DNA from 2 places in the Phyllobacterium sp. CCNWLW109 genome. Region 2 is predicted to be linked to the other one. Evidence: predicted binding sites of a transcription regulator. Region 2 holds the regulator's gene; the other holds the start of a gene.
What was found. Region 2 encodes LexA, which represses DNA repair genes until DNA is damaged. Its sites were predicted from a motif close to TGTTCNNNNTGTGTTCNG; they were not measured.
Positions count from the first base shown of each region.

Region 1: the regulator LexA is predicted to act here: its motif matches at 9,854-9,871, upstream of uvrA (excinuclease ABC subunit UvrA).

Region 1 covers NZ_JBBCBK010000006.1:36,340-52,239, reverse strand. The annotation lists gene V9K92_RS21955 (glucan ABC transporter ATP-binding protein/ permease) at 1-1,287, opposite strand, end outside; gene crcB (fluoride efflux transporter CrcB) at 1,487-1,864, shown strand; gene V9K92_RS21945 (RluA family pseudouridine synthase) at 1,985-2,971, shown strand; gene V9K92_RS21940 (ATP12 family chaperone protein) at 3,010-3,801, shown strand; gene glnA (type I glutamate--ammonia ligase) at 3,873-5,282, opposite strand; gene V9K92_RS21930 (P-II family nitrogen regulator) at 5,344-5,682, opposite strand; gene V9K92_RS21925 (DUF72 domain-containing protein) at 5,925-6,725, opposite strand; gene uvrA (excinuclease ABC subunit UvrA) at 6,778-9,699, opposite strand; gene V9K92_RS21915 (single-stranded DNA-binding protein) at 10,126-10,647, shown strand; gene V9K92_RS21910 (TetR/AcrR family transcriptional regulator) at 10,752-11,372, opposite strand; gene V9K92_RS21905 (NAD(P)H-dependent oxidoreductase) at 11,453-12,070, shown strand; gene V9K92_RS21900 (NAD(P)/FAD-dependent oxidoreductase) at 12,181-13,476, shown strand; gene V9K92_RS21895 (MarC family protein) at 13,498-14,127, opposite strand; gene gyrA (DNA gyrase subunit A) at 14,467-15,900, shown strand, end outside.
Region 2 covers NZ_JBBCBK010000004.1:892,046-907,945, reverse strand. The annotation lists gene trpC (indole-3-glycerol phosphate synthase TrpC) at 1-424, shown strand, start outside; gene moaC (cyclic pyranopterin monophosphate synthase MoaC) at 421-921, shown strand; gene V9K92_RS19785 (molybdopterin molybdotransferase MoeA) at 922-2,130, shown strand; gene V9K92_RS19780 (Gfo/Idh/MocA family protein) at 2,122-3,180, opposite strand; gene V9K92_RS19775 (ThuA domain-containing protein) at 3,266-4,048, opposite strand; gene V9K92_RS19770 (ABC transporter ATP-binding protein) at 4,087-5,094, opposite strand; gene V9K92_RS19765 (ABC transporter permease subunit) at 5,122-5,949, opposite strand; gene V9K92_RS19760 (carbohydrate ABC transporter permease) at 5,949-6,896, opposite strand; gene V9K92_RS19755 (ABC transporter substrate-binding protein) at 7,009-8,271, opposite strand; gene V9K92_RS19750 (substrate-binding domain-containing protein) at 8,556-9,578, shown strand; gene lexA (transcriptional repressor LexA) at 9,731-10,447, shown strand; gene V9K92_RS19740 (ComEC/Rec2 family competence protein) at 10,555-12,996, opposite strand; gene gltX (glutamate--tRNA ligase) at 13,108-14,535, shown strand; gene gltA (citrate synthase) at 14,681-15,900, shown strand, end outside.

The DNA.
Region 1 (15,900 bases), on a different contig from region 2:
GATATTGTCCTCAATCGTGCGGTTGAACATGCCAGCATCCTGGAACACTGTCGCAATGGCATTACGCAACGAGCGGCGGCTGATTGTCTTCGTGTCGATATCGTCGACAAGAATACGGCCTTCCTTGGGATCATAAACCCTCTGCAACAGATTGATCAGCGTTGTCTTGCCGGCACCTGTCGGTCCAACAATGGCAACAGTCTCACCAGCCTTTGCCTTGAAGCTTACGTTCTTCAAGCCCTGCGTAGAGTTCGGAAATTCAAACGAAACATTTTCGAATTCCACATCACCGGTTACATTGTCGATATCGTGCACAGTCTTCGGCTCGACTGCATAGGCAGCAGATTCTTCCATTGCATAGAAGTCTTCAAGCTTGGCACGAGCCGCGAAAATCTGGTTCACGAAGGCACTCAACTGGTCGAGACGGCCGATCAGCAAACCGGCAAAACCTGTGAACGCAACGACCTGACCTACATTCATCTCGTCACGCATGACGAAATAAGAACCAAGCAGCAAAACGATGATCATGGAGATTGTTGAGGCCATGCGGTTGATACCAGCGGCGAGAGCCCACCAGTTCAAAACCGGATACTGGGAATCCAGCAGGTTCTTTGTATAGGTCTGCAACGCCCGTGTTTCTTCTTCAACACGGTTGTAGCTTTGCAATACCGAGATGTTGCTCATGGAGTCACTGACATGGCTGAAAGCTGTGATGTGATGACGTTCCACCTGAGCCTGACCATCCTTGGTCTTGCTGGTAACGACACGGACAACCATCATATAGACCACGCCGAGCACAACGAGCACTGAGGTCAAACGCCAATCCTGGCTGAGAGCAAGCGGGAACAGCAGCACCAGGCCAACGGCAGTTGCCAGATGGGTGCGCATGAATTCGAGCCACAGGCCGAACAGAGTTTCGATTGCGCGCAGCAATGTATGCAGCGCGTTTGATGTGCCGCGCTGATGATGCCAAGCGAGCGGCATGCTGATCACGCGATTGTAGGATTCGGTAAGTACGGCGAGCTTGCGACGATGGGCCAGCCTGTCGGCTTCACGAGAAACCAGAACATTGGCACCAATATGAAACAAGCCCACAGCAGCCAACTGGCTAAGCGGGGGAATGATGGCGGTTTTTGTTGCGATAGCCTGAATCACCCGGCCAGCAAGCCATGGTTCCACGATCATGCTTGCAGCGAGTGCAATATTGGCGATGCATATAAACATGGTCGCGCGCTTTTCGGCGCCGAGATATTGGAGGGATCTCCAATAGATGTTTAATAATGACACTTTGCCACTCCGATTGCTTGGTCCGCCACTAACGCGTAGAAATGACACTGCATCAGACTCTTGTGCACCGCAATATTCAATGCTCTAAAGTCTTGATCGTTCCCTGTCGTAAGTGGGAACATTTTTCTACGGCTCGTAACGTCCCGTGATGAGTCAACTTACTGAGATCGCAAATTAATCCAGCCGAACTGAATGTAACATGAACGCAATTTTACTGGTCGCATCTGGAGGAGCCATTGGCTCGGTTCTGCGATATCTCACCGGTCTGGCAATGACACGTCTATTTGGTACCGCGTTTCCCTATGGCACGTTGGTGGTCAATGTGGTTGGCGGGCTGATCATGGGCCTGTTTATCGAACTGCTAACGCGGCGATTTGAGGGTTCGGAAGAGCTTCGCCTGTTCGTTGCGGTCGGCATACTGGGCGGTTTCACAACCTTTTCATCGTTTTCGCTCGATGTTGTTATGCTTTGGCAGCGCGGCGAGACGGCAAGCGCCGCTTTTTACGTGCTAATAAGCGTCGTATTGAGCATTTGCGCAGTGTTTTTAGGATTATGGCTCGCAAGAACCGTCGCATAGTGCTAAGCGCTGCCGCAAGACCTATGTAATTCCATAAATAATCATTCGATGCGATTTCCGCGTTTCATACGCTTGAGGACACGCCGAATTTAAAGGTCTGCGATTAAAAGGCTTGAGCTGATGGCAGCGGTAGAACAAAAAACAGTCGATACGGGTGAGGCGGAAATGCGCCTCGACCGTTGGTTCAAAGTACATTATCCGGGCCTCGGTTTCGGGCATTTGCAAAAATTGCTGCGTTCCGGCCAAATAAGAATTGATGGGTCGCGCGCCAAATCCGATACGCGGCTTCAGGCAGGACAGACGGTCCGTATCCCGCCGCTGCCCGTAGATTCCAAAGCTGAAGGCCATCTGACCGGCAAAAGCATACGCGGCCGCGATGATGGCGATGTTCTAAAGCAGATGCTGCTTTATGAAGATCCGAAAGTCTATGTTTTCAACAAACCTGCGGGTCTAGCCGTTCAGGGTGGTTCGGGCGTTAACCGCCACGTGGACGATATGCTGGAAGCATGGCGCAACAAAAGGGGTGAAAAGCCTCGGCTTGTGCACCGGCTTGACCGCGATACTTCAGGCGTTCTGGTCGTAGCCCGCACGCGCGGTGCCGCGCAGGCATTGACCGCCGCATTTCGCGAGCGTGAAACCAAGAAAACCTATTGGGCTCTGGTCAAGGGTATTCCACGCAAGCGGGAAGACAAAATCGCCACCTGGCTTGCCAAGGAAGCAACGGAAGATGGCGACCGAATGCGCGTTGTTCCTCATGGCGAGCCAGATTCCGATCATGCGATTTCCTACTACCGGGTTATTGAATCTGCAGGGCAGGTGCTGACCTGGCTTGAAATGGAGCCTTACACCGGGCGCACACACCAGCTTCGCGTTCATGCAGCCCATATTGGTTGCCCGATCATCGGTGATCCGAAATATTTCGAAGCCGATACAAACTGGTCATTTCCGGGCGGCATCCAAAATCGCCTGCATCTTCATGCAAGGCGCATTCGCATACCAAATCCATCCGGTGGTATCATTGATGTTACAGCACCTCTGCCACCACATATGGTCCAGACATGGAACCTCTTGGGTCTGGACGAAAATGATGCAGACGAAGACAATTGAGGGGGATAACCTCTCAGGCGTAGAAATGGACTTTAACAATGCGCGATGAACTTTTCAGCATGGATGCAAAACAGGAGCTTTCCGATCCGGACCCTGTTCGCCGTGCGCAAATAACCTCAAAACTGCCTCTGCCAAAGCGATTCTACAAAGAGGCCGCTGTTGCAGAGCGCGATGGCGGATTTTCAGTGGAGCTGGATGGGCGTGTGGTTAAAACCCCCGCCCGGCAAAATCTGGTTCTGCCAACACGTGCCGCAGCACAACTCATCGCTGACGAATTTACCGCGCAGGAAAAGGAAATCGATCCGGCGCAGATGCCCGCAACACGACTGGCCAACACAGCAATTGACGGTATCGTCAATGATCCGCAGGCAGTGCTGGAAGATGTTTTGCGTTTTGCCTCGTCGGATATGCTTTGCTATCGCGCCGGTTCTCCGCAACGTCTGGTCCAACGCCAGACTGAGTCCTGGGATCCGATTATCGACTGGGCGGCGGCTGTGCTTAATGCGCGTTTTATCTTGGCCGAAGGTGTGATCCATGTGGAGCAGCCACGCGAAGCGCTTGGCGCTTTTGGTGTTCACCTTGGAGCTTTTACCGATCCCTTTGCGATTGCGGCGCTCCATACGATCACAACCCTAACGGGTTCGGCCATTTTGGCGCTAGCGGTAGCCAAAGGTGAAATCTCCGGCGACGAGGCTTGGGAACTTGCCCATCTGGAGGAGGACTGGACATCAGAGCAGTGGGGCGAAGATGCCGAAGCCGCTATTCGCCGTGATATACGCAAGCGTGAAATGCAGGCCGCCGTGCAAATATTGCAAGCGGTTTCGGTATAGGCATTTTGCCCGATTTGACTCAATAAAAAACCCCGGCGTGAGCCGGGGTTTTTCGTATGCAGAGGTCGCTATCAGACCGAATAGTACATGTCATATTCGACCGGATGCGGGGTCATTTCGTAACGCATCACTTCAGCCATTTTCAGCTCGATGAAGGAGTCGATCTGATCGTCGTCAAATACGCCGCCTGCCTTGAGGAAGGAGCGATCCTTGTCGAGGCTCTGGAGCGCTTCACGCAGCGAACCGCAGACAGTCGGGATCTTTTTGAGTTCCTTTGCTGGAAGATCATAAAGATCCTTGTCCATTGGCTGACCAGGATGAATCTTGTTCTTGATGCCATCCAGACCGGCCATCAGCATGGCAGCAAAACCGAGATATGGATTTGCTGTTGGATCAGGGAAGCGGATCTCAACGCGCTTCGACTTTGGCGAAGAGCCGAATGGAATACGGCATGAAGCCGAGCGGTTGCGCGCAGAATATGCCAGCAGGACCGGAGCTTCATAACCCGGCACCAGACGCTTGTAGGAGTTGGTCGACGGGTTGGTGAAGGCATTGATTGCCTTGGCGTGCTTGATAATGCCGCCAATGAAGAACAGGCAGTTTTCTGACAGGCCCGCATATTCATTGCCAGCGAATGTCGGCTTGCCATCTTTCCAGATCGACATGTGCACGTGCATGCCCGAGCCATTATCGCCGAAGATCGGCTTTGGCATGAAGGTAGCCGTCTTGCCATAGGCATTGGCAACCTGATGAACGACATACTTGTAAATGAGCATCTTGTCGGCATTGCGTGTCAGGTGATCGAACTTGATGCCGAGTTCGTGTTGAGCCGCTGCCACTTCGTGGTGGTGCTTTTCGACGCGCACGCCCATTTCCGTCAAAACCGTAAGCATTTCCGAGCGCATGTCCTGTGCGCTGTCAATCGGAGGAACCGGGAAGTAGCCGCCCTTGACACGCGGACGGTGACCGAGGTTGCCGGTCTCATAGTCTGTGTCATCATTTGACGGCAGTTCCGTTGAATCCAGCTTGAAACCTGTATTATACGGGTCAGCCTTGTACTTCACATCGTCAAAGACGAAGAATTCCGCTTCTGGGCCAACAAAAATTGTATCGCCAACGCCTTCGGCCTTCATATAGGCTTCAGCCTTCTTGGCAGTGCCGCGCGGATCACGATTGTAGGATTCGCCAGAAACCGGATCAAGGATATCACAAAGAATAACCATGGTTGACTGAGCAAAGAACGGATCCATGTGAACCGTTTCGGTATCTGGCATCAGCACCATGTCCGATTCATTGATGGCTTTCCAACCGGCGATGGACGAGCCGTCGAACATAACGCCATCGGCGAACATATCCTCATCAACTTCAGCAACGTCCATTGTCACATGCTGCAGCTTGCCCTTGGGATCTGTGAAGCGAAGATCAAGGAACTTTACGTCGTTGTCTTTGATCTGCTTGAGAATATCATTTGCAGTCGTCATACCAATTTTCCTTATTAAGCACGATGATTGGGTACCGGATTCATCGCCGGCAACAGTTGGATCAGATGGCGTCGATACCGGATTCACCAGTACGAATGCGAACGACTTCCTCGATATTCGAAACGAAGATTTTTCCGTCGCCGATGCGCCCGGTCTGCGCAGCCTTGCGAATTGCCTCTATTGCGGCTTCGACAGATTCATCGCCGAGAACGATTTCCACTTTAACCTTGGGCAAAAAGTCGACGACATATTCCGCGCCACGATACAATTCCGTGTGACCCTTTTGACGGCCAAAGCCCTTGGCTTCGGTGACCGTGATGCCTTGAAGCCCCACTTCCTGCAGTGCTTCTTTCACCTCGTCCAGCTTGAACGGCTTGATGATGGCTTCGATTTTCTTCATCAGAGATCGATCTCCCTATATAACCGGCGGGCCTATGCCCGCTTGCCCATCATAAAAGCATGAAGCGTGCCAATTCCATCGCTTTTGAAGAATATTCTTGAAATGGCAATTTTAATGCCGCTTTGGCAGAGGGAATTTTATTTCCCGTCGATGAATTGAACCATGAATGCACAAATCAGACCGTTGCGCAGCCTAAAAATTAGGCGAATTGCAACATTATTAGGCCGGGCAGGGGCGGCGACTTACTGGATTCGCCTTGTGAGCGCTTGCGCTGCCTGCGGAGCGCGCACTTTGCCTTCGTGGATGAAGTAAACGAACACATCACGAGGATGCTTCTGCGTCTTCTCGTTGGGAGCAGCCAAGGGAAGATCATCCGGCACCCCACCTTTGGCCCATAATTGCGCTCGCTCAGCCCACTTGTCCAATGCGTCAGTTGAATAAGCCGTTTCAATATTATCATCGCCTTTTTGAAGTCGTGCATAGACAAAATCGGACGTCACATCAGCGATCTCCGGATATTCAAAATGCTCGGCATAGACGATGGCCACGTTCTTCTTGCGTGCCAAGGCAATAAAATCAGGATCGATAAAAGATGGATTGCGCACTTCAACCGCGTGCCGCAAATGCAAGCCCGCTTCCTTTCGGGGAAGGAGGTCGAGAAAAGCGCCGAAATCCTCAATATCAAACTTTTTTGTCGGCGCAAACTGCCAGATAAGCGGTCCTAAACGGTCACCAAGTTCTGCAAGTCCCGATTTGATAAATCGCTCCATGGACTCTCCAGCCTCCGCCAGCACCTTTCGATTGGTGACAAAACGATTTCCTTTAACGGAGAAAATGAAACCATCCGGCACCTGGCCAGCCCATTTGGCGAAGGTCTCCGGTTTTTGCGTGCCGTAATAGGTGCTGTTGATTTCTATCGTCTGGAGATGCTGTCCTGCATAATTAAGCTCCTTGGCCTTTGAAAGACCTTCCGGGTAGAAGGTCCCGCGCCAAGGTTCAAATATCCAGCCGCCGATGCCCGCCCGAATAGTTCCTGCAGTCATAGTTTCCTCCCTGACCGTATCCAGACCAACGCCACGACATCTCTGCAAGCAGCTATTCCGCCGCTGCTTGCACCCTATGTCCCGGACGGCGCCGCAAAAGCTCCTTCAGGAATTGACCCGTATAAGAACGCTCGACATCGACAATATCCTCAGGACGACCAACCGCTACGATTTCACCGCCGCCGTCGCCGCCTTCCGGACCAAGATCGATCACCCAATCAGCGGTCTTGATGACTTCGAGATTATGCTCGATCACGACCACCGTATTGCCTTGATCCACAAGCTCATGCAAAACTTCAAGAAGCTTGGCTACATCATGGAAATGCAAGCCTGTTGTCGGCTCATCAAGAATATAAAGCGTTCTGCCAGTTGCCTTGCGGGACAGTTCCTTGGCGAGTTTGATTCGTTGCGCCTCACCGCCGGAAAGCGTGTTTGCCTGTTGCCCGACATGAATATAACCGAGGCCGACCTTCGCCAATGTTTGCAACTTATCGCGAACGGCAGGAACGGCGGCGAAAAACTCCGCGCCCTCTTCAACAGTCATATCGAGCACATCAGCGATTGATTTGCCCTTGAACAGAACTTCCAGCGTTTCGCGATTATAGCGCTTGCCATGGCATACGTCGCACGTGACATAGACATCCGGCAGGAAGTGCATCTCAATCTTGATGACGCCATCGCCCTGACAGGCTTCACAGCGCCCGCCTTTGACGTTGAACGAAAAACGACCCGGCTGATAGCCACGCGCCTTGGCTTCAGGCAAACCCGCAAACCAGTCACGGATTGGAGTAAACGCACCCGTATAAGTTGCCGGATTGGACCGGGGTGTACGTCCGATTGGCGATTGATCGATATCGATGACTTTGTCGAGGAATTCCAGACCATCAATATGGTCGTGCTCCGCAGGATGCTCGCGGGAGCCCATGATCCGGCGTGAGGCGGCCTTGAATAATGTCTCGATAAGGAAGGTGGATTTTCCGCCACCCGACACGCCGGTTACAGCGGTGAAAGTGCCAAGCGGAATTTCTGCCGAGACATTTTTCAGATTATTGCCACGCGCGCCGACAACTTTAATCCGTTTCTTATTGACCTTGCGGCGTTCTGCCGGCACGGCCACCTCGATTTCGCCTGACAAATATTTGCCCGTCAAGGATTTCGGGCTGGCCATAATGTCCGCTGGACTGCCTTCGGCGATTATCTGACCACCGTGAATACCGGCGGCCGGACCGATATCGACGACATAATCTGCGGTCAAAATCGCATCCTCGTCGTGCTCCACAACGATAACCGTATTTCCGAGATCCCGCAGATGACGCAAAGTCTTCAGCAACTGCTCATTGTCGCGTTGATGCAGGCCAATGGATGGCTCGTCCAGAACATAGAGAACACCAGTCAGACCGGAACCGATCTGCGATGCAAGGCGGATACGCTGGCTTTCACCACCGGAAAGAGTGCCCGAATTGCGTGAAAGCGCCAGGTAGTCCAGGCCGACATCATTCAGGAAGCGCAGACGCTCGCGAATTTCCTTAAGAATGCGCGCAGCGATTTCTGTCTGTTTCTCATTGAAGCTTTTATCAATATCGCTGAACCAGGCATCCGCATGACGAATGGATTTTTCAGTAATCTGGCCGATATGCAGACCGCCAATTTTTACCGCGAGAGCCTCGGGTTTCAGGCGGTAACCCTTGCAAGCGGGGCAGGGCGTGCCAGACATGAAACGTTCGATCTCTTCGCGCGACCATGCTGAATCCGTCTCTTTCCAGCGGCGTTCCAAATTGGGAATGACACCCTCGAAAGATTTTGTTGTGCGATATGATCGCAAACCATCATCATAGGAGAAGGCAATTTCACGGCTGCCAGTGCCGTAAAGTATGGCTTCGCGCGCCTCTTCATTCAAATCACGCCAGCGATCTGCGAGCTTGAAACCGTAGGCTTCGCCCAGCGCCTGCAATGTTTGGCTGTAATAAGGAGAACTCGATTTTGCCCAAGGCGCAATTGCACCATTCTTAAGCGTCAGGGCCTCGTCAGGAATGATCATCGTCGGATCAATCGCCTTTTGAGTACCCAGGCCATCGCAGGTCGGGCAGGCACCGAAGGGATTATTGAACGAGAAAAGGCGCGGTTCAATCTCCGAAATGGTGAAGCCCGAAACAGGACAGGCGAATTTTTCCGAAAACATGATGCGTTCATGTGTTTCGTTCTTGGATTTATTGGCTGATTCACTTGAGGTTTCATCAGCAGGCAGCGGCTTATCCGCAAATTCTGCGACAGCGATACCATCTGCAAGCTTCAGGCAGGTCTCGAGGCTATCGGCAAGACGTGCGGAAATATCAGGTCGGACGACGATGCGGTCAACCACAACGTCGATATCATGCTTGTACTTCTTATCGAGTGCCGGAACATCGGCAATTTCATAAAAAATACCATCGACCTTCACGCGCTGAAAACCGCGTTTCTGCAGATCCGCAAGCTCCTTGCGATACTCCCCCTTACGCCCGCGTACTATGGGCGCAAGGATGAATAGACGGGCGCCTTCCTCGAGCGCCATGACACGATCCACCATTTGGCTGACGGTCTGGCTTTCGATAGGCAAGCCTGTTGCCGGTGAATAAGGGACACCGACACGCGCATAAAGCAGGCGCAAATAGTCGTAAATCTCGGTGACTGTACCCACAGTTGAGCGGGGGTTGCGGCTGGTTGTCTTTTGCTCAATCGAAATTGCCGGAGAAAGACCGTCAATTTGATCCACGTCTGGTTTCTGCATCATCTCCAGAAACTGCCGGGCATAGGCCGACAGGCTTTCGACATAGCGTCTTTGGCCTTCTGCATAGATCGTATCGAAGGCGAGCGAAGACTTGCCCGAACCCGAAAGGCCGGTCATGACAATCAGCTTGTCGCGCGGCAAATCAAGATCGATATTTTTCAAATTATGTTCGCGCGCGCCGCGAATGGAAATGTACTTCTGATCGCTCATGTCGGTTCGCCTTTAAGAGGGCATGCTGTTATGGGGAATTGTTCTTTAAGAGAACAGTTCCCTTTATCTAGTGCTTCATGGATAATTTACGAGGCCGGACTTTATCAACCATCCTGAATCACCATAGCCATGTTGACATTATTAGAGCAAGTGTTAGAACAAAGAAAGAACAAATAATATTGACAGCGGCCTTCGCCATATCCGGATGTATACGGCTGCGAATTGATTGTAAAAGGACGCTTTGAGCTGAGATAGTCGGCTGCATGATCAAAAAATGTCTCCTGACAAATCTGGCAGGAGAGTGATCGCAGCAGACGATGCCGATATGAGGTGTATATTGTGGATAGTGGCAATCAATTGCCCGCCACGTCCATGGCTTCTGTATGATAGGCAAAATTTAAAATTGGAATTTGTGGAGTTTTGAACATGGCAGGCAGTGTCAACAAGGTCATTTTGGTAGGAAATCTTGGCGCTGATCCAGAAGTCCGGCGGCTCGGTTCAGGCGATCCCGTCGTGAATCTACGTATTGCGACCTCGGAAAGCTGGCGCGACAAGAATAGCGGCGAACGCAAGGAAAAGACCGAGTGGCACAGCGTCGTCATTTTCAATGACAATCTCGCAAAAGTTGCCGAGCAGTACCTTAAGAAGGGTATGAAGGTTTATCTGGAAGGCGCGCTTCAGACCCGTAAATGGCAGGACCAGACGGGCAATGATCGTTATTCCACCGAAGTCGTACTGCAAAAATTCCGTGGTGAACTACAGATGCTGGATTCACGCGGAGAAGGTGCGGGAGCTGGCGGCGGTCGGTCCTTCGAGAGCAATTCCGGGCGCGGACAGATGAGCGACGATCGTGGCGGCTCCGACTTTGGCCGGTCCAATGCAGGCGGATCCTCAAGCTCGAGCGGCGGTAATTTCTCACGCGATCTCGATGATGAAATCCCGTTCTGAGTTGAGTTCAAAAGACCGGACTTGATCGTATTCTCATTATTATGCAGGCATCGGGTAGTCCAAGACTGCCCGATGTTTGTTTTTAGATGAGAAAACAACTGCTCCTAGTTTCCGGAGCGCTTCACCATTGAAATAATGATTTCATAGAGCTCATCTTTTGCCTGAGCAGGAGCGATATCCTCGTTTACTGCAGCATTTGACAAGCCTTCTGCAGCTCCGAGCATTCCCCACAGCCCAGCCGATGAAACACCTTCTGCGCCGGTAAACGCATTTAACAGATGCCTGCACTTTTCTATGAACACGGCCTCGAAGTCGTGCTTTATCTTATCAAGTTCCGGCGAGCCTTTTAATGCGGCAGTGATGCCGGGAATTTCGCGTCCCTGTGTAAGAACGCAATCAACATAAGACGAGGCGATCACTTTGGCGACGTCGGTAAGATTGGGTGCGGCACGCTCAAGCGCCGCATCCATTATAACGGTCTGACGCGCATCGAACTCTTTGAAAAGGGCCGCGAGAAGTCCTGGCCTTGTGCCGAAATGGTCATAGACAACGGGCTTTGTAACACCTGACAACTCAGCCAGGCGACCAAGCGTCAAAGCTTCCGTACCTTCGTCACGAATTAATTTCCATGAAACATCCAGTAATTGCCGCTGGCGCGCCTCGCGGGAAAGACGCTGGCGGGGAGATGTTTGAGATGAGGAGTTTTTTGAAACTGAGCTTGACATCACTATATACCAAAAGTAACTTACTAAAAGTATATAAGGTTTCGGCCGGTTCCACAATCTCTAATCATGGAGTTATCGACATGCATGCGCTCATTGTTACATCGCACCCAGAATCCAAATCACTGACCAACAGCATCGCGTTAAAGATTGGCGAAGGCCTGTCGCAGAGCGGCTCCCATACATTTGAGATCGCAGACCTTGCTGCAGAGGGTTTTGATCCGCGATTTAGCCAGGCAGATATTGCTTCCCACAAACGACGTGCCAAGACGCCGCCGGATGTAGCGGCCGAGCAAGCACGGATAGACCGGGCAGACAGCTTGGTACTCGTATTTCCGGTCTATTGGTGGTCAATGCCGGGCTTGCTCAAGGGCTGGATCGACCGTGTTTTCTCGAATGGTTGGGCATATGACGACAATTTCGAAGGGAAGCTGTCGAAAAAGCTTGGCGATCTTCAAATCCATCTCGTCGGCATAGGTGGCGCAGACGCGAGGACTTATGAGAAACATGGCTATGATATCGCTATGGAAAGACAGATCGATCACGGGATTTTCGATTATTGCGGGGCTCGTGTCATATCATCGACACGGCTGATGGAGGCAGATTCGCGAGACCCGCTTCAACATTTCAATACTGCTCGCAATATTGGTGCGTCCCTTTTCGATAAGCACATGCAGGTCAAGCCAACAGTGGCAGCCTGAAGCGGCTCACTGGGACCAATACATAACGCATTGCTGTCCGGCGTTTGACGCAATTGTCGTGGAAAGGCTGGTCTGTTAGACCAGTCGCGATAGTGCATCGGAGCCCGGTTATGACACAAGTCGAAACACCAGTTGCATCTCGTCATCGCCTCGTGATCGTCGGCGCAGGTTTTGGTGGTCTGGTCACAGTTCAAAACCTTCGCAATGTCGATATCGATGTGACGCTGATCGATCAGCGCAATCACCACCTGTTTCAGCCGCTGCTTTATCAAGTCGCAACCTCAACGCTGGCGACCTCCGAAATTGCCTGGCCGATCCGGCATCTTTTGCGCAAATTCAAGAATGTGAAGACACTGCTGGGAACAGTCGATGGGGTTGATACCGCCTCAAAAACTGTTTCGACGCTCGACGGCGAGGTGATTGCCTATGACACGCTCGTCTTGGCTACTGGTGCGCGGCACGCATATTTTGGTCACGATGACTGGGAACCCTATGCTCCTGGATTGAAGACGCTCGAAGATGCGACGATGATCCGCCGGCGTATTCTCACGGCATTCGAAAAAGCTGAACGCGAACCTGACCCGGCAAAGCGCCAGGAACTTCTCACGTTCGTAATCATAGGCGGCGGACCAACCGGAGTGGAAATTGCCGGAACCTTGGCTGACTTGTCACGTGATACATTGAAGGGTGATTTTCGCGTAATTGATCCAGCCACAGCCCGCGTGGTGCTTATCGAAGGCGGTCCGCGTGTTCTCGGCGCATTTAACGAGGATCTTTCTGCCTATGCGCAACGGGCGCTCGAGAAGCTCGGCGTTGTCGTGCATGTCGGCAATCCGGTAACCGAATGTCATGCAGACGGCGTCGAATTTGCAGGACATTCCCTGCGCGCAAAAACAATCATCTGGGCAGCAGGCGTTCAGGCGTCGCCAGCCGCCAAATGGTTGAATGCGCAGGCAGACCGGGCAGGGCGCCTTGCCGTTAATCCTGACCTGACCGCACCAGGTCACCCCGAAATTTTTGTCATTGGCGACACCGCAACGGTGGCAAATGGCGATAAGGGCACTGTTCCGGGAATAGCACCTGCGGCTAAGCAACAAGGTGCGCATGTTGCGAAAATCATCAAGGCGCGCCTTGCTGGCGATACTGCGACGAAGCCTTTCCGGTATCGACATTCAGGCGATCTGGCAACGATAGGCAAGCGGGCTGCGGTGACAGATTTCGGATTCATAAAGTTGAAGGGCTACCCCGCATGGTGGTTGTGGGGACTGGCGCACATCTATTTTTTGATAGGCGTGCGCAACCGGCTCGCCGTTGCATTAAGCTGGCTATGGATATCGTTCACCGGCGCACGCAGTGCCCGCCTGATCACTCAGCGGGAAGCTGCGGAAGAAGACAAGCCGCTATAGTGGTTGGCTCGGGCTATTTGATCAGGTCGTAATGAACGTCTTGATGCCATCTGCAACGAACTGCACTGCCAGCGCGGCAAGGATCACGCCCAGCAAGCGTGTCAGGATCGAACGTCCCGTTTCTCCCAAAAAACGATCAACACGTTCCGCAACGAAAAAGACGAGATAAGCCGAGGCAATACATACGAGAATAACGCCAATAAGGGCGATACGCGAAGCTGGAGTGGCCATCGTTCCGGCCAACAGGATCGTTGCCGATATGGCTCCGGGGCCTGCAATAAGTGGTATTGCCAAAGGAAAGGCTGCAATATTTCGAATGTGATCCTTGGTGATTGCGACGGCGGCGCTCTTTTCCTTGCGATCCTGACGTTTTTCGAAAATCATTTCAAAGGCAATCCAGAACAAGAGCAGGCCACCGGCAATGCGGAAAGCTCCGAGCGTTATGCCGAAAAGCGCCAATATTTGCGCGCCTGCAATTGCAAAAACCGTGAGTACAATGAACGCTGTAAGGCTGGCGCGCAACGCAACCTGGCCGCGTTCCTTCCTGTTCATGCCCTGAGTAAGGGCGAGGAAAAGCGGAGCAAGCCCCGGCGGATCAATCGTTACCATGAGGGTAACGAGCGCATTTAGAATTGTGTCATATAATGCCACGATTTTGCTTTTCTTTTCTGATTAATGCCATGCAAGCCCATGGCTGTCCCCGCCTTAACTTACCGGATTTGCTGTTCAGCGTCGATAAAGATGAAAATCCTTATGCAACTTTTTCACTGCATGAGAAACTCCATTTTATGTTCTTGATTTTAAAGGGTTTTCATCTGTGCATTACCGACGTGTTAATTGGCATTTGGTTTGGAAAGCCGCTATAAGATCAAAGATTGATTCTATTCGAAAGATGAGTGCCTCGTGTCTGATTTAACTCCACCTCCTGGCCCAGAAGACGACAAGACCGGACCTGGCTCCGGTATTGAAGCCATTTCCATCATCGAGGAGATGCAGCGTTCCTATCTCGATTATGCAATGAGCGTGATCGTCAGCCGTGCGCTACCTGATGTGCGCGACGGCTTGAAGCCTGTTCATCGCCGTATTCTTCATGCGATGAATGAAATGGGCCTCTCCTGGAACAGGTCTTATCGTAAGTCCGCCGGTGTTGTCGGTGAAGTGATGGGTAAATACCATCCTCATGGCGATGCTTCGATTTATGATGCGCTTGTGCGCATGGCGCAGGATTGGTCGCTGCGCGACCCGCTCGTGGATGGGCAAGGAAACTTCGGTTCCATCGATGGTGATAGCCCGGCTGCGATGCGATATACCGAATGCCGTCTTGAAAAAGTTACGGAGTCTTTGCTCTCCGATATCGACAAAGAAACTGTCGACTTCCAGGACAATTATGATGGCCGCGAGCAAGAGCCAACGGTTCTGCCGGCGCGCTTCCCCAATCTGCTCGTCAATGGCTCCGGCGGTATTGCCGTTGGCATGGCGACAAACATACCCCCGCACAATCTGACTGAAGTCATCAATGGTTGCGTTGCCTTGATCGACAATCCGGCAATCGACCTGCCGGAAATGATGGAATATATCCCCGGTCCAGATTTCCCGACTGGCGGTTTGATCCTCGGCCGCTCCGGTATCATATCGGCCTATAGCACCGGGCGTGGTTCTATCTTGATGCGCGGCAAGGTTGCCATCGAGAGCATGCGCGGCGATCGCGAAGCGATCATCATTACCGAAGTGCCTTTTCAGGTGAACAAGGCGACGATGATCGAGAAGATGGCCGATCTTGTCCGTGAAAAGCGGATTGAAGGCATCTCGGACATCCGGGATGAGTCGGATCGTGACGGCTATCGCGTTGTGGTTGAGTTGAAGCGTGACGCGGTTGCCGATGTCATCGTGAACCAGCTTTACCGCTTTACCCCACTGCAATCCTCGTTTGGTGCCAATATGGTGGCATTGAATGGCGGCAAGCCCGGGCTTTTGAACCTGCTCGATATATTGCGCGCTTTTGTCAGCTTCCGCGAGGAAGTGGTCAGCCGCCGTACTAAATTCCTGCTGCGCAAGGCTCGCGACCGTGCACACGTATTGGTTGGTCTTGCCATTGCTGTGGCGAATATTGACGAAATCATCGCGCTCATCCGGAAAGCTCCAGATCCAGCGACTGCACGCGATCAGTTGATGGAGCGTCGTTGGCCAGCCAATGATGTTGCGCCTTTGATCACATTGATCGCCGATCCTCGTCACAAGTTGAATGATGACAGCACATATAATCTGTCAGAAGAGCAGGCCCGAGCCATTCTTGATCTGCGCTTGCAGAGGCTGACAGCTCTCGGACGCGATGAAATCGCTGATGAATTGAATAAGATCGGTGTTGAAATCGCCGATTATCTTGAAATTCTCGCCTCACGTACCCGCATCATGGGCATCGTCAAG
Region 2 (15,900 bases):
TGAAGCGCGGAGCTGGGGTGCTGATTGCATTTTGATCATTATGGCCAGCGTGACTGACGATCTGGCGATTGCGCTTGAAGAAACTGCGTTCTCGCTCGGTATGGACGTACTTGTCGAGGTTCATGACGAAGCAGAGATGGAGCGCGCGCTGAAACTATCCTCGCCGCTTCTGGGTATCAACAATCGCAATCTGCGCACCTTTGAAGTTGATCTGGCTGTATCAGAAAGACTGGCTGCCATGGTGCCGGACTCTAAATTCCTTGTCAGCGAAAGTGGCGTGTTCACTCATGACGATTGTCGGCGGTTGGCACAATCCAATATCGGCTCATTCCTCGTTGGCGAAAGCCTGATGCGTCAAGTCGACGTAACAGCTGCAACCAAATCACTTCTATTCGGCAATACATCGCAAACGGATGCCGCATGACGCCCTCCAAACTGTCCCATCTCGATGCGACAGGCGCAGCCAATATGGTGGATGTTGGCGACAAGACTGAAACCGTGCGTCTGGCAACAGCTGAGGGGTTTGTTTCCATGCTCCCAGAGACGCTAAAGCTTATCCAGACCGGCAATGCCGCCAAAGGCGATGTTATCGGCACCGCACGCATCGCTGGCATCATGGCCGCCAAGAAGACGCACGAACTCATCCCGCTATGCCATCCACTGCTGTTGAGCAAAATATCGATCGATATTGAAGCCGATGAGACATTGCCCGGTCTGCACGTCACTGCGACCGTTAAATTGACGGGCAAGACGGGTGTTGAGATGGAGGCTCTAACCGCTGTTTCCGTGGCCTGTCTGACGATTTATGACATGGCAAAAGCCGTGGACAAAGGCATGAATATTCAAAACATTCGGCTCTTGCAGAAAACCGGCGGAAAATCCGGCGATTGGTCTGCCAATATTGCTGCCAGCGAGCGTTAAATGGCTGGACTCCTCCCCGTTGATGAAGCCCTGTCGCGCATCGTCGGTGCCGCTGTCAGAACAGATGCGGAAACAGTTCCGCTAAGCGAAGCCGGGGCGCGTGTTCTGGCTGAAGACCTTTACGCGAAACGACAACAACCGCCCTTCGCCGCATCGGCGATGGATGGCTATGCTGTTCGCGCTGCTGATATTGCAAACGTCCCCGTCAACTTGAAACTGATTGGCCAATCTGCAGCGGGTCATGCCTTTCAAGGTTCGTTGGGCGTTGGAGAGGCTGTTCGAATTTTCACCGGCGCGCCCGTTCCTGCTGGTGCTGATAGCGTGGTAATTCAGGAAAATACCATTGCCCACGGCTCCCAAGTCGAAATCAAAGAGACGATTACCCTCGGCAAAAATATTCGCAAGGCGGGACTGGATTTTCAGGAAGGTGATCTGCTGTTGAAAAATGGCCGGACGCTCGATCCTTCGGCCCTTGCACTGGCTGCCGCAGCAAATTATCCCGCAGTGCGGGTATATCGGCAACCAAAAGTTGCAGTTCTTGCAACCGGCGATGAATTGGTGAATCCCGGCGAAGTCTTCCGGCCCGACCAGATCATTGCCTCAAACACTTTTGGTCTGGCCGAAATCATACGCCAGGCAGGTGGTTTGCCTATTGATCTTGGCATAGCAGAAGACCGACTGGAAGCTTTGAGCGAGGCTGTAGACCGCGCCGTGGTAGCTCAAGCGGATATTCTAGTAACGCTCGGCGGCGCATCCGTTGGTGATCATGATCTGGTTCAGCCTGCTTTAGCTGCCAAGGGCATGAAACTCGATTTCTGGAAGATTGCTTTGCGCCCCGGCAAGCCACTCATGTTCGGGCGATTGAACGACATGAATATTCTGGGCCTGCCGGGTAATCCCGTATCCAGCTTGATATGCGGTCACATCTTCCTGGTACCGCTGATCCGCGCGATGCTTGGGCTGGAGCACCACCCCAACCTGCGTGCAGCAGTTTTGGGTCGTGACATGGACACGAATGATCAACGTCAGGACTATGTGCGCGCCACGCTTGCACGAAATGCCGACGGCACGCTCACAGCCACGCCTTTTCCCTTGCAGGATTCGTCAATGCTGAAGTTTTTGAGCGATGCCGAATGCCTTATCATCCGCGAACCACATGCCCCCGCCCTCAGGGCCGGAACCATGTGCAAGGTGATGTTGCTACGCTGAGTTTTCTTCAAGCTGATGTTCCTTGCGATCGATCTCCGTGATCGTGGCAAGGTCTATTGCTTTTTGCAATTTTGCGGCGTGGCGGAATGACGGCTCTAATGTTCTGCCCTGTCCAACCGCTTCAACGAAACGCTGATAATTTGTTGAGACCGGCTCGACATCAAGTTCTTTCCACGTTGCAGCTTCGACATCGTCGCCAAGGCAAACCATCAATTTTGAGCCATCATGCCGATGCTGGATTTCCAGCGATCCCTTGTCGCCATAGACCCGCAACCTCAATTCATTGACATGGCCCGTTGCCCAACGGCTTGAATGCACGACGCCCAGCGCGCCGTTTGTGAAGCTGACTGTCATGGTAAAGCTGTCGTTCGCATCAAGATCATATTCGCCGATTCTGTTGCCGTCAGCCTTGTCGAAGGCTTTCAACCGGCAGAATATTTCGTCAATTTCTGTGTCGGTGGCATAAACCACAAAGTCCAGAATATGGACGCCAACGTCGCCCAGAGTTCCGTTTGAGCCGTGCTTTTTCGACAGCCGCCAAAGCCAACGACTTTCAGTGCGCCATTCGCCCCACATTTTCGCAACAAGCCAGCTTTGCAGATATGAAGCCTCGACATGCTTGACCTGCCCGATCTGACCGCTGGTCACGAGTTTGCGAGCAGCCTGCAACTGCGCGACATTGCGATAGGTCAAGTTGACCATACCGACCAGATGCGCCGCTTCCGCCGTCTGAGCCATCTCCATCGCGTCCTGATGGTTCACGGCCAGAGGCTTTTCACAGAAAACATGCTTGCCAGCCCTTAGGCATTGCATAGTGGTTGCATAGTGAATGTTGTCGGGCGTGATATTGGCAACCGAATCAAAATCACCCCATGCAAGCGCGTCATCGAGCGATGTGAAGGCCCGCTCAATATTGTATTTTTCGCGGAACGCTTCGACACTATTGATGTTCACGTCGACAGCACCCGCAAGTGTCACCCCCTCAATTTCAGAGAAATTCTTTGCATGGGCATTGGCCATGCTGCCGGTTCCTAGGATCAATAAACGCATGCTTGCGGTCCTTTAAACGCGCGCTGCACTCCCCGAGTGCAAGCGCCGCGATCGATATTCATCATCTCTAATCGTACTTGGAGGTCTAGCGGAAGCCTTCTTCGCCAGCCTCGTGCAAACTTCCACCCCGAGCCTTGATAGGCTCCAGAGCCTTCTCTACAGGCACATTCGGAGCATCCGTAATGTGCGGGAACCGATTGGAATTATATGCCCAATTGACGGCATTTCTTAAGATCAGGCCCACTGTCTCATCATGATAGGTAGGATAGGTTTCATGACCAGGACGGAAGTAGAAAACGTTACCCGCGCCCTTGCGATAGGTCAGTCCCGAGCGGAAAACTTCGCCACCCTGAAACCATGACACGAAAACTGTTTCCAGAGGTTCTGGAACCGAAAACGGTTCGCCATACATTTCCTCATTCTCGAGCTCGAAATAGGCTGGCAACCCCTTGGCAATCGGATGTCCTGGATTGACCACCCAAAGACGCTCGCGTTCCCCTGCCTCACGCCAGTTCAGGGCGCAAGGTGATCCCATCAGACGCTTGAAAATCTTGGAAAAGTGCCCGGAGTGAAGAACAATAAGGCCCATTCCCTCCCAAACACGCTTTGCAACACGCTCTACGATTTCATCGGCAACATCGCCGTGAGCGCGATGGCCCCACCAGACCAAAACGTCCGTCTCTTCAAGTGCCTTGTCGGTCAAGCCATGTTCGGGTTCCTGCAACGTCGTGGTCTTCACACTGATATTGGCATCCTTGCCAATCAATTTGGCTATCTGGTTGTGCATACCTTCCGGATAGATGTCGGCAACGGTCTTGTTGATATGCTCGTGAACGTTTTCACCCCAGACGAGCGTACGAATCGGCATGATTATTTCCTTACTTTATGCTGTGTGCTGCTTTTGCTTCATGCCCGGGCCGGGTAGCCCGATTGGTCGAAGCGGTGAACATTGTCGTTGATGGGCGAAACATGGAGAAGATCCCCCGGCTGCCGGCTTGGCTTCCCGTCCTGACGAACGACAAGCGGTTCCTTTGCGCCAATATCGATATAGAGATAGCTTTCAGAACCGAGATTTTCAGAATGGATGAGCTTTCCAGCCCAAGTGCCAGCCTTTTCCCGAACTTCAAGATGCTCCGGACGCACCCCAAGCGTGTGCGCCTTATAGGCATCGGCGAATTTTTCAGTCAGGAAGTTCATCTTTGGAGATCCTATAAATCCGGCAACGAAAGTCGATTGCGGTTTCTCATATAGCTCCATCGGCGTACCGACCTGCTCCACATTGCCATCACGCAATACACAGATGCGATCAGCCAACGTCATGGCTTCCACCTGATCATGCGTGACGTAGATCATCGTCGTCTCATGCATTTTCGCGTGGAGCTTGGCGATTTCAAGACGCGTTTGCACCCGCAATGCGGCATCGAGGTTCGAAAGCGGCTCATCGAAGAGAAATACTTTCGGATCTCGCACGATCGCCCGGCCAATGGCGACGCGCTGCCTTTGCCCTCCTGAGAGTTGTTTGGGCAATCTGTCGAGGTAATCGGTGATTTGCAGCATTTCCGCCGCCTCGTTCACCCGGCGCTTGATTTCGTCCGCGCCACCCTTTGCCAGCTTCAGCCCGAAAGCCATGTTGTCGTAAACAGTCATATGCGGATAAAGCGCATAGGATTGGAACACCATGGCGATGCCGCGCTGCGATGGAGTGAGGCTGTTTACAACCTTCTCGTCGAAAGCCAGCGTGCCGGAGGTGATGTCTTCAAGCCCTGCGATCAAGCGAAGGAGCGTCGATTTTCCGCAGCCGGACGGCCCCACGAAAACCATGAACTCGCAAGGATTGATTTCGAGATCCACGCCCTTGATCACATCAAAGGTACCGAAGGATTTGCGTACATTGTTCAAACGAATAACTGTCATTTTTGAAACTCCCCTGAGCGCAAGGCTCTAGCCTTTGACGCCGCCGGCGGTGAGACCGGAAATGATCTTGCGTTGGAAAATAAGCACTAGAACCACCAGCGGTACCGTCACGATGACGGACGCAGCCATGATCAGACCCCACGGTACCTCGTGAGCACTGGCGCCGGATAGAAGTGCAATGATGACGGGAACCGTTCGCGTTTCCGTGGACGATGTAAACGTCAAGGCAAACAGAAACTCATTCCAAGCAGCGATGAATGCCAGAAGGCCTGTTGTTACCAGCGCTGGCCACATGAGCGGCAGGAATACTTTGGTGATGATCACCCAAGGCGTGGCACCATCAACAATAGCTGCCTCCTCGATTTCAATCGGCAGATCGCGCATGAATGTGGTGAGCACCCACACGGTAAAAGGCAATGTGAAGATCGTGTACGAGAAGATCAGACCCCACAATGTATTATAAAGCCCGAGGAGACGGATAACCTCAAACAGCCCCGCCAGCACTGCAATCTGCGGAAACATGGAAACCGAAAGAATTGTCAGCAATAGAAGCGAGCGGCCACGAAACCGCACACGCGCCAAAGCGAAGGCTGCCGTAACCGCCATAAGCAGCGACAAGGCTACAACGAGGCCGGAGACAATAAGCGAATTCAGAAGATTGCGGGGAAAGCTGCCCGCTTCGATAACACTGACATAATTGGCCAGGGAAAATGACGTCGGCCAATATTCAATCGTGAAAAGCGCACTGCCCGTTTTGAAGCTCGTGATGATCGCGTAGTAAAATGGGAACACCGCAAACAGGACAATGAGCACCACAAGCGCATAAAATGCTGTATTCTTGATAGCTACGGGCATCAGCGATCTCCCCCATCCAGCCGAACTCGGCCGACCCAGATTGCGACAATGGTCATGAGAGCAATAACGACGAAAAGCAGCGTCGATTGCGCCGAGCCATAGGCAAACTTGTCGAATTCAATGAGATTTTCGCGGGCCAGCACCGACATGGTTTTCGTCTGAGCACTGTTTGGCGTCAGGACATAAATCAGGTCAAAAATACGCATGGCATCAAGCAGCCGGAAGATGATTGCGACCATCAGCGCCGGTTTGACGAGAGGGAGCGTTATACGGAAGAACTGCTTTACGGGATGGACGCCGTCAATCTTGGCAGCCTCGTAAACATCGTTCGGAACCATTTGCAGACCTGCAAGGATCAGAAGCGCCATAAAAGGTGTGGTCTTCCATACATCCACGATCAACACGGCGATCATTGCCGTATCGGAACTTGCGGTCCATGCGATTGGATTGTCGATAAAGCCAAGGCGCATGAAAAGGTCATTGAGAATGCCGAACTGATCGTTCAGCATCCAGCCCCACATGCGGGCAGAGACGATAGTCGGTATCGCCCAAGGTATAAGAATTGCTGCGCGGACAATGCCCCTGCCCTTGAATTCGGCGTTCAGCACGAGGGCGATAATCATTCCGAAAAAGGCTTCAAGCGCCACTGAAATGACGGCAAAGCGTACTGTGTTCCAGACTGCATTCCACCATGCTGGATCGACGAGCAGGCCGGAATAAAGCGTGCGCCCGCTTTTCAGCTGGACCCATGAAAGATAGTTCTTGAATCCCACCCATTTAGCTTCCCCCATATTTGTGAGCGAAGCATCAGTGAAGGAAAAATAGATGGTTCGGATCAATGGCCAGCCAGCCACGATTGCTAAAGCAATGATCATCGGTATGAGGAAAAGCTGAGCCGAGCGGGATCGCTGGCGTAACAGATCTGATCGCAATGCTGTTGAGGTCATGTTTGAATTCCTGCCCAGGAAAAACATCGGGATGTGAACTCAGGCAGTCGGTGCGAGCGGGTTGTCAGGAGGCCTCCAACCGCTCGCACCGTGCCCTTATGCTGGCAGAAAACTACCAGCTACCTCCCTGAAGCTCGGCGATCTTGGCTTCAAGTACTTCAATGTTTTCAGCGGCGGTGCCATTTCCGGACAATGTGTCGTGAACAGCACTCCAGAACATTGAGGAGACTTCGTTATACTTGACCTTTGTCGGAGCAGACGGTCGTGGAACAGCCGTTTCAAAAACCGGCTTCCACAATGGGATCAAAGGCTGCGCCGCAGCGATATCCTTGTCATCGTAGAGCGATTTGATGGTCGGCAAATGAGAAATATTGATTGCCATTTCCTTTTGCTGCTTTTCATCTGCCAGGAACAAAGCAAGCTTTATGGCCTCATCCGGTGATTTGGAATATTTTGAAACAGCCACATTCCAACCGCCCAGCGTTGCGGCAGATTTCTCGCCCTCTTTTCCCACGGGCAGCGGCGCAACATCGAACTTACCTTTGACGGCGCTGTCAGCGCCTTGGCTCAATGAATAAGCGTAAGGCCAATTCCTCATGAAGACGGAATTGCCTGTCTGCCAGACCCCGCGGGACTCTTCTTCCTTATAGGCCAGCGCACCCTTTGGCGATATGGTGTCTATCCAGCCTTTGGCACGATCAATCGCAGCAACCGCCTCCGGATTATTGACCGAGATCGTACCGTCAGCCTCAACAATCTGGCCGCCGCCGGATGATTTTATCCATTCCAATGCATTACAGGTTAAACCCTCATAGGCATTTCCCTGAAACACAAATCCGAACATTCCCTTGTTTCCGGCTTGGCGCTCGCCATCCTGCACTTCCTTGGCGGTCGCAGCCATCTCATCCCATGTCTTGGGAACCGGCTTCTTGTACTTTTCGAGTAGATCCTTGCGATAATAAAGTGCTGGCGCATCTGTGTATAATGGCAGGGCAACCAATTTGCCGTCCACTGTCTGGCTTTCAATGATCGACGGGAAATGCTGGTCGACCACGCCTTTTGCCGCTTCGGTCAGATCGAGAAATTGCTCTGATAGCTGAGGCGCCCAAACCACATCGGTCTTATAGACATCGATATCCGAGTTTCCGGCTGCAAGCCAAAGGCGATACTGACCGAAATTGTCAGAACTGCTTGATGGCATCGCCACAATGGAAACCTTGTTGCCCGTTTCTTTTTCAAAGCGGTCAAGCTGCTTGCGCAACTCGGCATTTTCATTGCCGGTCGAGCTGTAAACAATAGAAAGATTGGCTGCATAGGCACCTGAAGACAACAGCGCTGTAAGCAGGATGCCCGCCAAAACTGAACTCTTTTTCATAAATCCTCCCAGAAATATTTGATGGATCAACCCATGCCGGACGGCACTCAATCCCCAGTTGACGATCCTCCTCAAGCACATCAGATAGTGAAATTAACCTATCCAAAGCGCTTTGGATAAAAGGTGTCAAAACGCAAAACGAATGTCAATAAATAGTTTATGAACGCCATTAATCAGGCAAATAAAATTGTGCAGATCATTTAAAGCGCTTTGAAGTATGATTATATTACGAAGGCAAAGACATCGAACGACGCAGATAGGAATACAGTTTTGGACCGTCCGGCATGAAGCTGAAAGAACTCGCTGAAAAGCTCAACCTCTCCCAGACGACCGTTAGCCGCGCGCTGAACGGTTATCCGGAAGTGAATGAGGCTACGCGCGAGCGCGTCAATAAAGCGGCATTGAAATTTGGCTATAGTGCGAATGCAAATGCCCGGCGGCTTGCCATGGGCCGTGTCGGTGCTATCGGCCTGGTTATCCCCGCAGATTCCAGCCAGCGATTTGGGCCTCATACCGCGGAATTTCTTGCCGGTTTGGCGGAGCGCCTTTCCCGGGACGAGATTGATTTTCTGCTCAGTCCCATTGTCGATAATGACGAGATTTCGGTTTATAAGCGCCTGATTTCGAGCAAACGGGTTGATGCGATCATCGTCTCCGGGCCTGTTTTGGTCGATGAGCGCGTATCCATGCTGATCGATGCAAACTTTCCTTTTGTTCTGCATGGCCGTACGAACATAGACAGGCCCCATGCCTGGCTGGATATCGACAATCAGGGCGCATTCTATCAGGCCGCAAGCCACCTCCTCGACCTTGGACATCGGCATATAGCCATGATTGACGGGTTAAGAGGGTTTACGTTCTCTGAGCATCGCGAGCTCGGATATCGCCAAGCGCTAAGCGAACGCGGCGTCGAAATCGACCCGCGCTTCATCGTACACGACTACTTCTCTGATGAAATCGGCTTTCGTGAAACGCAACGGCTGCTTTCATGCACTCCGCAACCGACAGCAATCATTGCAGGATCAATGATGACCGCTTTGGGCGTGTCACGTGCAGTTCGCAACAAGGGTTATCAGTTGGGCAAACAAGTATCGCTCATCACCCATGACGATGTCTTTCCATATCTCAATGCCAGCAACATGGTTCCATCCATGACCACCACACGATCATCAATGCGCTCCGCCGCCACGAGAATCGCTGAAATGCTCGTGCGCGTCCTTGATGGCGAACCCGTGGACAATATTCATGAATTATGGCCCGTGGAACTCACATTACGCCAGTCGAGCGGTCCTCCGATAGGCGGATAGGCCCATATTTTGCGTCATTCCATCTGATTTTCAGAGTAATTGGGCATATAGGGCTGGTTTATACCAGATATTAATCCTTGTGGAACACAACTGGAACATATAGTGTTTGTTCTGGTTTTGTTTTTCCGATTCCACACTTAAGGATCGCCCCTATGCTGACGCGCAAACAACATGAACTTCTGCTCTTCATACATGAACGGTTGAAGGAAACGGGCATTCCCCCTTCTTTTGATGAAATGAAGGACGCACTTGATCTCGCATCCAAATCCGGCATTCATCGCCTGATTACCGCACTGGAGGAGCGAGGATTTATTCGTCGGCTAGCAAATAGGGCACGGGCGCTGGAAGTGCTTCGCCTGCCCGACTCGATTGCGCCGGGTCTGAACGCGCAACGCAAATTTTCTCCGAGCGTTATTGAAGGCAGTTTGGGACGAAATGTTGCGCCGCCTCGCCCGCAAGCAAGCACTGCCGATATTGTTGCTGCCAACATGATCAGCATTCCTGTTATGGGACGTATCGCTGCCGGTGTGCCGATCGCTGCAATTCAAAACCAGACTCACATGCTCAATCTCCCGCCCGATATGATCGGCAGCGGTGAGCATTATGCGCTTGAGGTCAAAGGTGACTCCATGATCGAAGCGGGTATTTTTGACGGCGACACTGTTGTTATCAAGCGCGGAGATACCGCGAGCCCCGGTGAAATCGTTGTGGCACTCGTGGATGATGAAGAAGCAACGTTGAAGCGTTTTCGCCGAAAAGGTGCATCCATTGCTCTCGAAGCAGCAAACCCCGCCTATGAAACCCGCATCTTTGGACCGGACCGCGTTCAGGTACAGGGCAAGCTGGTCGGTCTGATACGCAGATATTGATGGCGTTTACGCTTCGCTGGACGGTGTGCTTTTGTTCGTAGGCTCCATTCGAACAGCCACAGAATGGCAGCTAGCGAAAAATGTTTAGGACTACCATAAACGCCGAACTACATTTTCTTGCCTGTATCCGGTGGTTTCTTGGATAGTTGCCGCTCTTCAAGATTGCGCGCGGCGCGGGAATAGATGCGGTAATTATTCCAAGGGCGGTTGGGCGTGCCAATCGCATATTTTATATCAACCGAATTCAGGCGTTGAGAAAGCTCTTGTTTTGCCAAATCGGTGCCAACTGGTGTGGAATCGGCTTCGACAGAGTCAGATTGTGGAGCATCAAACCTGATCTCCGCAGCGCCTTTGAGCGCCAGCATTTGCGATGAAAGCAACAATTTTCCAGCATTTGGACAATTTGCAGCCCTCGCGGCAAAAGCCAAAATGATGATATCCCCTTCTAGGCATGCATCTGCTGTTCTTGTTGCATCATCGGTATAGGCAACGATTAATCCTCCCGGCTCCCGGGCAGTGCAAAGCTTATTGTTACATTCGAACTGAACGCCGCTTGCAACATCGCCTTTCATTGCCGGCTTAATAATCTGCCCGGCCCTATACCCCAACTGCCAATTATCGAGGCTGAAGGCGCTGCCTGCTTGTTTATTGATCGCCAGATGGTCGTCGTCCGTTCTTAACGCGACCAGTTTTCCGTCTTCTGAGACCATAATCGCAGGATAGGATGCCCGTCCCGTCAAACCAATTGCCAATGCTACCAATGGCAAGGCAAGCAGGCGCAACCACGTTGAAAGAAATAGAAGAAGCAAAAGCCCTATCGCCATAAGAATAAGCGAAGTTTCGGACATCAGCCCAAGATTTCCACTTGGTGAATGCGACGCCACGGCTTTTGCTATGGCGATAACAATCTCGATGCCCCATCCCATGATTTTAAACGGAAGCCAATCGAGGTCAAAAGGCATGGCGAGCAGGCCAAGCACTGCGAAGGGCATCACGAGAATTGAGACAATTGGTAGCGCCAAGGCATTTCCGACAAGGCCAAAAGGAGCGGTATTATTGAAATGATAGGCAGCAAAGATCGAGCTGGCTCCGCCAGCAACCAGCGAGGTCATGGCAATGCCGCCAATATAGGCCGTTGCTTTTGATGGAAACAGCCATATGCCGGCCTTGGCACTTGTCTGTTTCCGTAGGCCTCGTCTCAAATGGTAGCGTGACCACCAGCCATAGAAAGCTATAAGGGCAGCAGTTGCTGAATAGGACATCTGGAAACTTGGTCCGAGAATTTCATGTGGTGAAACCGCAATTGTAATTGAGGCGGCAATTGCGAGATTACGCATCGATATCGCCGCGCGATCAACGGTCATTGCAAGCAACATGACTGCCAGCATCACAAAGCTGCGTTGTGCGGCAACGTCGGCGCCTGAAAGCAGAAGATAGAATGCCGAGCCAAACAGGGCGATGACAGCCGCGAGTTTCTTGACGGGATAGCGGGCCGATGCACTTGGAAAGAATGCGAATACAGCGCGCAGCGAACCTATGCTGATTGCAGCCACCAATGCCATATGGAAGCCGGATATGGACAAAATATGTGACAAGCCGCTGCGGCGCATGGCATTGTTGGTCTCCTCGCTTATGCCGTCGCGCTGCCCTGTCACCAGCGATGTCGCAATATCGCCCGGCTCCCCTTTAATGCTTTTCAATATGCGATGGGTGAGTTGCTGGCGAATATTGCTAATTGTCAGGAATGCCGCTGCTGCTATTCCGGCCTTTGGCGCGACATCGGCTTTTTGAGGCAGGCCCAGCAAAAAGCCGTTGGCTCCAATGCCGCGATAATAATTGTTAAAGGCAAAATCATAATTGGCTGGCCGAACCGGGCCCGATTGCGGACGCAGATGGACCAGTGCTTTGAGTCCATCGCCAATGCTCAAATCTCGCGGCAAATGACGTGCAGAAACCGCAATACGCTCCGGTCCATAACGCAATGAAGGACGTTCGGTGCCTATGACGTCAAGGATCACCCGCCATCCTCCGTTTGCATCCTTTGCCAATGCTGAAATACGCCCCGTCACCCGGGTCGTCACTTCAGACCCAAGCATAGGCGTCGCTGCTCTGTTGGTTTCCAGCTTTGCGCAAACCATGCCCGCCGTGATTGCCATGAAGCCGAGACAGACCATCCTTATCGAAGGTCTGTTGTGTGCCAGCAGATAAAATACGACAAGCAGCGTGATTCCCAGGATCATCGGACTTAGTCTTGGCTCTCCGCTTGCGCCGAAATAAAGGATAGCTCCAGTTCCAGCGAACACCGGCAAAAACAAGAATTTCGCGCCTCGCGCAATCTCGTCGTTGATTGCCGCCGGAATTCCATGGGCAATGGCTTGCAGCTTACCTTCGACTGACCGTTTGAATACGGCGACGCGGTCATTCGAGCCAACGCCATAATGATCGATCGTTCCGGTGCCAGACGTTTTGACAAGCGGCTGTCCAAGACTTTCCGATTGAAACCAGAAAAGCCTTTCGCTCGTTTTCTCGTCGGTTGACGGTTCGGCCATTGATCCCCATTTCTGCCAATGCCCTTGCACGACAGCACCGCTATGGTACATCAACGCCAAATCAATTCGATTGGACGTTCGACTAATAGCCCGAACTGCCCTGGAGACCCTATGTCATCTTCTGTCGTTACCCGTTTCGCTCCCTCGCCCACCGGCTTTCTGCACATTGGCGGCGCCCGTACAGCCCTGTTTAACTGGCTTTATGCCAAGCATACTGGCGGGAAAATGTTATTGCGCATTGAGGATACCGATCGCGAGCGTTCGTCCGAAGCAGCTGTAACCGCCATACTTGATGGATTGAAATGGCTTGGTCTTGATTGGGATGGCGAGGTTGTCTCCCAATTTGATCGTGCTCCGCGCCATCGCGACGTAGCTGAAGAACTGGTTACCAAAGGCAAAGCCTATTATTGCTATGCATCACAGGCCGAACTGGAGGAAATGCGTGAAAAGGCCCGTGCCGAAGGCCGCCCGCCCCGCTATGATGGCCGTTGGCGCGACCGCGATCCGAAGGAAGCCCCTGCTGGCGTGAAGCCTGTCATTCGTATCAAAGCACCCCAAGAGGGTGAAACCTTGGTGCGCGATCAGGTGCAAGGCGATGTGCGCTTTCCCAATAAAGACCTTGATGATTTCATTATCCTTCGCTCGGATGGCAACCCGACCTATATGCATGCGGTCGTCGTCGACGATCACGATATGGGCGTCACGCACATTATCCGTGGCGATGATCATTTGACCAATGCGGCACGGCAAACTGTTATTTATAACGCAATGGACTGGGCCGTGCCTGTCATGGGCCATATCCCGCTCATCCATGGCGCAGACGGTGCAAAACTCTCCAAGCGCCACGGTGCGCTCGGCGTTGAAGCCTATCGTGCCATGGGATATTTGCCAGCAGCTCTGCGGAACTATCTCGTACGGTTAGGCTGGAGCCACGGCGATGACGAGATCATGTCCGATGCGCAAATGATCGAATGGTTCGAAATATCCGACATTAATCGCGGCGCATCACGCTTTGATTTTCAGAAACTCGAGGCGATTAACGGTCACTATATGCGAATTTCCAGCGATGCCGATCTGGTAAAGGCCATGATCGACGTTTTGCCGGAGATCGAAGGTGGGGCTGACATAATTTCCCGCTTGAATGATACAACCAGGGCACAGCTTCTCGCCGCCATGCCCGGCTTGAAAGAGCGCGCCAAGACACTTGTGGAACTTGCCGACAGTGCCAAATATCTGTTTGCTGAACGACCGCTCCCGCTTGACGAAAAAGCCTCCACCCTGCTCAATGAGGAAGGTTTGACCGTCCTTCGAGGCGTATTGCCCGATTTGGCTGCAGTTAGTGATTGGAACGCCGAAGCTCTTGATGCGGCTGTTCGTGTTCATGCTGAAAAAACCGGCCTGAAACTCGGAAAGATCGCTCAGCCACTACGTGCCGCACTGACGGGAAAGGCAACGTCTCCGGGAGTTTTTGACGTATTGGCTGTGCTGGGCCGGGATGAATCACTCGGTCGGATAGAGGATCAGTTAAAAGCGCAATAGTGAGGCGCTTTTCATCGAATTTTGCATTGCAACATTATGCCTTTCGGGTACGGTGCACTGCCTGCAAAAATCACGGAAATAACCTCATTTGAGGAAGGTGCTTTTGCGCTGGTTCAGCGCAAGTCAAAGCAAGAAAGGAACGGCAATGTCTGAGAACAGCGTAAACATCGATCTCAATGGTCACGCATTCGCTTTACCCATAAAAAAGGGGACCATCGGACCGGATGTCGTAGACATTGGGACTCTATACAAGAACACTGGCGCATTCACGTATGATCCGGGCTTCACCTCGACAGCGTCTTGCGAGTCGCAAATTACCTATATTGATGGCGACGAGGGTGTACTGCTTCATCGCGGCTATCCAATTGAACAACTCGCCGAACATGGCGATTTTCTGGAAGCTTGCTATTTGCTGCTTTACGGCGAACTGCCGACAAAGAGCCAGAAGGCTGATTTTGATTTTCGCGTGACGCGCCACACCATGGTGCACGAGCAAATGTCGCGCTTTTTCAGCGGCTTCCGCCGCGATGCGCATCCAATGGCAGTCATGGTCGGCTGCGTAGGCGCCCTATCGGCTTTCTACCACGACTCAACAGATATTTCCGATCCGCATCAGCGCATGGTCGCATCGATCCGCATGATCGCAAAAATTCCGACGCTGGCCGCCATGGCTTATAAATATCATATCGGTCAACCCTTCGTTTACCCGAAGAACAATCTCGATTTCGCAACCAACTTCCTACACATGTGTTTTGCAGTGCCTTGCGAAGATTACGTTCCAAATCCCGTGCTTGCCCGTGCAATGGATCGCATCTTCATTTTGCATGCTGACCACGAGCAGAATGCCTCGACATCGACAGTCCGCCTTGCAGGCTCGTCGGGCGCAAATCCGTTTGCTTGTATTGCAGCGGGCATCGCCTGCCTTTGGGGTCCAGCCCATGGCGGAGCCAACGAGGCTGCGCTGACCATGCTTGGTGAAATTGGCACTGTTGATCGTATTCCTGAATATATTGCCCGCGCCAAGGATAAGAACGACCCGTTCCGCTTGATGGGCTTTGGCCACCGCGTCTATAAGAACTATGACCCGCGCGCCAAGATCATGCAGCAGACCACCCGTGAGGTTCTGGCAGAACTGGGCATCAAGGATGATCCTTTGCTCGACGTTGCAATGGAGCTTGAACGGATTGCGCTAACTGATGAATATTTCATCGAAAAGAAGCTCTATCCAAACGTCGATTTCTATTCCGGGATCACATTGAAGGCGCTCGGCTTCCCCACCACCATGTTCACAGTGCTGTTTGCTGTTGCACGTACTGTTGGCTGGATTGCCCAGTGGAAAGAGATGATCGAAGATCCACTTCAGAA